DNA from 2 places in the Fusobacterium ulcerans genome. Region 1 is predicted to be linked to the other one. Evidence: riboswitches for the same ligand, from Rfam matches in the RefSeq annotation. Region 1 holds a riboswitch; the other holds the start of a gene.
What was found. A riboswitch is a leader RNA that binds a small molecule or an ion and turns the genes downstream of it on or off. The one in region 1 is predicted to bind S-adenosylmethionine.
Positions count from the first base shown of each region.

Region 2: linked by a shared signal. The riboswitch ahead of C4N20_RS04430 (methionine ABC transporter ATP-binding protein) and the one ahead of metK (methionine adenosyltransferase) in region 1 are both predicted to bind S-adenosylmethionine.

Region 1 is NZ_CP028105.1:239,981-243,410, forward strand. Features, by position in the region: gene C4N20_RS01120 (CD0519/CD1768 family membrane protein) at 1-561, opposite strand, end outside; gene metK (methionine adenosyltransferase) at 799-1,953, opposite strand; SAM riboswitch class I at 2,048-2,135, opposite strand; gene citF (citrate lyase subunit alpha) at 2,197-3,430, opposite strand, start outside.
Region 2 is NZ_CP028105.1:971,032-974,461, reverse strand. Features, by position in the region: gene C4N20_RS04440 (Coenzyme F420 hydrogenase/dehydrogenase, beta subunit C-terminal domain) at 1-373, shown strand, start outside; gene yqeC (selenium cofactor biosynthesis protein YqeC) at 557-1,846, opposite strand; SAM riboswitch class I at 1,974-2,061, shown strand; gene C4N20_RS04430 (methionine ABC transporter ATP-binding protein) at 2,151-3,158, shown strand; gene C4N20_RS04425 (methionine ABC transporter permease) at 3,148-3,430, shown strand, end outside.

The DNA of each region.
Region 1 (3,430 bases):
TTTACTATAATGCAGCATTAAATTTACACTTATTATACTTCCTACCACTGCTCCAAGATTTCCTATAAGGACTGCCTTAAAAAGATTTTCTTTCATAAGTCCACCTTGTGCCACCATAAATGCTGATACTATGAATCCCATCCCAAAAGATGTTCCCAAGTTAGTAAGAGCTGTAAACTGATAGTTCTTAAAATATTTTCTAAATTCTTTATTTGCTGCTAAACTAAGTACAGCTGGATTATCTGATATATATGTTGTCACTATTGCTAATGCTGAAGCTCCTGGCAATCTATACAAAGGATAAATTACAAAATAAAGCAATTTATTTATCAGGGATATCACTCCAAATTCAGATAATATTTCTGAAAGAGCTCCTGCTAATACTGCAACTCCCATTATAAAGAATACTGTGTTTATCAGAAGATCATGTGCCGTTCCCATTACAGTATTTATCATATTCACAGGTCCCATTATTTTAGCAGTTGTTATAAAAGATCCAGCTAATAATCCCAGACATATAAAAGCTTCTAAACTTATTGCTTTCTTTTTTAATTTTTCCATTATTATCTCCTTAGTGTTTACTTATACCTTAAAAGTATAACATCAGACATAAAAAGTGTCAATATTTTTGCACCTTAAAAGCTTTTTTATAATAAAAAAAGTGTCTCTCTAAGTATTGATTTTTCAACATCTAAAGACATACTTATATTAATATCCAGCTTTATGTTATTTTATTTCTACAAAAAAAGATCAAAAATCTGAAACATAATTTCAAATTTTTGATCCCTCTCTTTTTTACTATTTATTTAAAGCTTTTTTTAATTCTTCTACTTTATCAAGTTTTTCCCATGGAATATCTAAATCAGTTCTTCCTATATGTCCAAATGCTGCAAGATCTTGATATTTGAATTTTCCACTTCTCAATTCAAGTGCTCTTTCTATCCCTCTTGGTGTTAGATCAAATACTTTTTTAACAGCTTCTGCTAATTCAAATTCATCTACTTTTCCAGTTCCAAATGTATCTACTTTTACTGATGTTGGTTCTACAACTCCTATTGCATATGATAATTGGATTTCACATTTATCTGCAAGGTCTGCTGCAACTATATTTTTTGCAACCCATCTTGCTGCATAAGCTGCTGATCTATCTACTTTTGAAGGGTCTTTTCCAGAGAAAGCTCCTCCACCATGTCTAAAGAATCCTCCATATGTATCTACTATTATTTTTCTTCCAGTTACTCCTGTATCTCCGTGTGGTCCTCCAATTACAAATCTTCCTGTTGGATTGATATGGAAATGTTTTACTTGATCAGGATCAAGCCCATAAGATCTCAATACTGGTTTTACTACTTTTTCTATTACTTCTTCTTTTATTTGAGCTTGAGTTACATCTGGATTATGTTGTACAGACACTACTACTGTATCAACGTGATCTATCTTTCCATTTTCATCATAAGCTAAAGTTACTTGTGATTTTGCATCTGGTCTTGCCCATGGAAGTTCTTTTGCTCTAGTCATTTTAGTAAGTTTCACTAATATTTCTCTAGCTAATACAAGAGCTAACGGCATTAATTCTGGAGTTTCTTTTACAGCTCCTCCAAACATTATACCTTGGTCTCCTGCTCCTCCAATATCTACTCCCATAGCTATATCTGGTGATTGAGCATGGATAGCACTTAATACTCCACAGTTAGAATCGAATCCCATTCCTTCTTTATATCCGATTTCATCAATTTTACTTCTTACAATGTCTTGGATATCTATATATGTAGTAGTTGTGATTTCTCCTCCTACAACAACCTGTCCTGTTGTACAAAATACTTCACACGCTACTCTTGAATTTGGATCATCAGCAAGACATGCGTCTACTACTGCGTCTGAAATTTGATCTGATACCTTATCTGGGTGACCAGGTGATACAAATTCTGATGTGAAATAAGTTAAATTTTTCATTTTTCCTCCTTAAAATATATTAATAATTTAATGTGTCAAGATAAAAAAATCCCTTTCACCAGACAGATGAAAGGGATTAAGTGTTAAATCCAATATTCCATCTCTCAGGAGTTAGCACCACACTTAAAAAGCAGGTTGCTGAGATTTCAACGGGCCAGTCCCTCAATCTCTCTTGATGGTATTCTTTATATTTATCATTTACACCTTATTATATATTTTTTTACTATTTGTGTCAATAATTATTTAGTTATTTTTTACTTGTCTTACAACATCCACTATAGATCCGTCTCTGTACTGCACTACAGCAACTACTTTATCCTCAAATTCTATTGCTTCTTCTTTTCCAGTCATAGCTTCTGCTATTTCTTTTAGCTCTTCTATTGTTTTGATTGGAAGATTAGAATTTTTGAATTTTTCTATTAGATCTTTTCTTAATGGATTAATTGCTATTCCTCTTTCTGTTACCAGTACATCTACTGTTTCTCCAGGAGTTGTTACAGTAGTTATTCTGTCTTTTACTACTGATATTCTTGCATTTACTAATTGAGAAACTATTATACATAGTTTTGATCCAGCTGCTGTATCACTGTGTCCTCCAGATCCTCCCATGATAACTCCATCTGATCCTGTAGTTACGTTTACGTTGAAGTTTGTATCCATTTCTGTTGCACCTAGGATAACTATATCAAGCATATTTACTACTGAACCTTTATTATTTGCATTTGCATACATTGTTGCTGACATTTTTATATGGTTTGGATTTTCTTTTGCTGATTTGATTGCATTAAGGTCAAAACATTGTACATCAAATAGAGCTTTGAAAAGTCCATCTTTATACATATCAACTATATATCCTGTTATTCCTCCAGCAGCAAAACTTCCTACTATATTTTTTGATTTCATAAGATTTCTAACTTCTGCTGCAACTGCAAGTGATATTCCTCCTGCACCTGTTTGGAAGCTCATTCCATCTTTTAAATATCCTGATTGCTCTATGAATTTAGCTGTAAGATCAGCAACTTTTAATCCTATTGGGTTTTTAGTGATCTGAGTAGTTCCAGATACTATTCCTTTAGGATCTCCAATAGCATCTACTACTAATACATAGTCTATTAAAGTTTGATTGATTTCTATTGTTGTATTTGGATATGGAACTAAGTTATCAGTGATAGCTACTACTAATTTAGCATTTTCAACATCTGAGTGAGCATATCCTAAAGCTCCACATGCTGATTTTCCATCTACTCCATTTATATTTCCATATTCATCTGAAGTTGGAGCTGCAACAAAAGCTATATCTACTTCAACCTCTCCTGTTTCCATTATTCTTGCTCTTCCACCATGAGTATGCATAACTGCTGGTTTTTGCATTTTACCTTGTGATATTGCCTGAGCAACTGGTCCTGACATGTATCCAGCATATATTTGTGTTACTATTCCTTTTTCAATCATTTCTACTACTGGTTTATGGCATGGG
Region 2 (3,430 bases), 730 kb from region 1:
GAGATTTTATAAAATGTTCTTTGGGCTGCTTTCAATAAGCCGTCCATCTTGTTCAGCATGTAGATTTACTGACACTCTTAGAGTTTCTGATATAACAATAGCAGATTATTTTGGAATAGAGGAATTTGCTCCAGAAAAATATGATAAGAGAGGACTTTCATTAGTTATTGTCAACAATGAAAAAGGAGAAGAGATTCTTAATAAAATGAAAAATGATATGGAAATGGAGAAAAGGAAAAGTTCAGAATCTGTGAAACATCAGCAGAGATTGAGCTACCCAATATCTTATCCTGAAACTAGAGGAGAATTTTGGGATAGCGTCATTGAATTAGGGCTGGAAGAGGCAATGAAAAAATATAATATATTTAAATAAAAGCTCCCCTGTTTCATCTCAGTAATTAAGCAGTTAAAAATCAACTGCTTAATTACTGGAAATTTGCTTTGTTCAAACTACATTTTACCTGCTTTATTAATTACAAAAATTTTTCTGATTTCCAAAATATAATCTAGCTTTTGACCACTGATTAATCAGTAAGATATAAAAGAAAAGGTTAGATTATTTTTTATTATTAAGTATATACATATAATCTTCGATGGTATCAATATCTTTAAACTCCTCTTTTGAAGAAAACTTAACAAGATTGATAACTGGAGTCTTTTTAATAATAGTTTTCCCTCCAGTGTCTCCTTCCAATTTCAATAGTTCAGCTTTTTTATCTTCTGGAAAAAATACAGGGGAAAATCTATCTTCTTCAACTGTTGGGATAGTTATAAGATTAGTTTTCTGAAATTCATAATAGAGATTTAAAATTGTATCCTCAGTCAGCAGAGGCTGATCTCCAGGGAAAAAGGCTATCCCCTCTCCAAAAGAATTTTCTGTACCAAGCTTTATACTTTCACTCTGCCCAAGATCAGCAAAAGAGTTATAGCAATATTTAAAATTATATTTATCAGCAAGATCTTCAACCCATTCCTCTCTTCCGCAGATAATAACCTCATTAAAAGGGATATGAGAAATTTTCTCTAAGGTTGCTTCTAAAAGAGTTCTCCCTTTGTATGAGAGAGACAGTTTATTTTTTCCCATTCTTTTAGAAAAACCAGAAGCCATAACAACAGCATCTAATTTTTTAAAAGGATAAATCATTTTTTCTTTAAGACTTCCTATAAATATTTTTGGCAGAAAACTATTTTCAGATAATTTATATGCTGTTTTTATAGCTGCTTGGAATTTAGAGAGATAATTTTCTCCATCAATTCCATTAAAAAAAAGATATTTTTCTGAATCTTTACTGGAATTTTTAAAATAATCAGCTGATAAAATATATCTTTGTAAAAAATCAGAAGTTATTTTTTTATTTATATCCTTTGGAAATTTTTCTTTTAGAAGCTTAAATCTATGAATATTTTCTTCGGAAATATTTAAATCAAGTATATCCATATTGATTACTCCAATTATTTTTGTAGAAAATTCAGGAATACAAGGCTCATAATCATTCCATTCTTTTAATAATTTTTCCTTTGCTCCATCTCCCTCTATTAAAACAAAATCATAATTTTTTCTCATATTATTTATCTCGCCATAAGGCAGAGAGTGAAGTTTATCATCTTCTATTCTGCTCCCAGCCACAGTTATATTTTTGTTTTTTCCAGTAGATATATTATTCCCAATAATAAGTGATTCATATTTTTCTTCAAAGGGGCAGTAAATTTTTGTAGTGGTAGTTACAAGAACTTTTCCATATTCAGAAAGTTTTTCTGCAAGAAAAAATAGAAGAGAAGTTTTTCCACCTGCTCCTGTTATGGTTATTACATCATTTTTTATAATATTAAAATATTTAAAAGTCATAACTTCCTCCAGTTTATTTAGCTTTATATAGTATTGTATATGAAATTTTTTTTCCAGTCTATAAAAATTTTAAAAAATGTATTGACATAAATTGAAAAAAGTTATAATATACTCCTAACAAATGAATCAACCATCAAGAGAGACTGAGGGACTGGCCCTGTGATGTTTCAGCAACCTGCCGTTATGGTGTGGTGCTAATTCCAGACAGATGGATAGACTAATAAAATTAGTGTAATTTATCTCTATTCCTTGATGGCAGTAGAGATTTTTTTTTACTCAAATATAGATATGGAGGAGCACAGGAATGATCAAAATAGAAAAAATCAACAAAGTATACTCTAATGGCTTTCATGCAGTAAAAGATGTCAGCCTTGAAGTAAAAAAAGGGGATATATTTGGGATAATAGGTCTAAGCGGAGCAGGTAAATCTTCCCTCATCAGACTTTTAAACAGATTAGAGGAACCTACGAGTGGAAGTATAGTAATAGATGGAGTAGATATAACAAAACTTTCTAAAGATGAACTCTTAGAGAGAAGAAAAAAAATAGGAATGATATTCCAGCATTTTAATCTTTTAGCATCAAGAACAGTTGGAGAAAATGTGGCATTTGCACTGGAGATAGCTGGCTGGGATAAAGCGAAAATGAAAGACAGGGTAAGGGAGCTTCTGGAAGTAGTAGAACTTTCAGATAAAATAGATTCATACCCTAGTCAGTTGAGTGGAGGACAGAAACAAAGGGTGGCAATAGCAAGAGCCTTAGCTAATAACCCTGATATACTTTTATCAGATGAGGCTACATCAGCTCTTGACCCTAAAACTACAAACTCTATATTGGAACTTATAAAAAATATCCAGCATAAATTTGGACTTACAGTAGTTATGATAACTCACCAGATGGAAGTTATCAGAGATATCTGTAACAGAGTAGCAGTAATGTCTGACGGAGAAATAGTCGAAACAGGGGGAGTACACCATATCTTTTCAAACCCTCAGGCAGAAATAACAAAAGAGCTTATCTCTTATCTTCCAAGCACAGAAGAAAGAGGAGTAGAGATAATGAAAACAAAAGGAAAGTATATAGTAAAACTTAAATTCTTAGGAACTATAGCAGAAGAACCAATAATATCACAGGCACTGAGAAAATTTGATATAGATTTCAGTATAATTGGAGGATCGATAGATCATCTTTCTACAATGAAAGTAGGACATCTGTTTATTGAATTGTCAGGAGATATGGAGCAGCAGCAGGAAGCAATAGAATGGTTCAATGAATCAGGAGTTATAGTAGAGGTGATTTATAATGGTATTTAGTATGATTTTAGATTCGACATTGGAAACATTGTACATGGTATTTTTCTCAACATTCTTCTCATTGCTCATGGGATTCCCAATAGGAATACTTTTAGTAATTACTAAAGAGGGAAATATTTTAGAAAAACCTAAATTAAATAAAGTTCTTGAAATTATAATCAACACTTTGAGGTCATTTCCTTTTATCATTTTAATGATTTGTCTGTTTCCTCTTTCAAGGATAATAGTAGGGACAACAATAGGAAGTACAGCAGCAATAGTTCCATTATCAA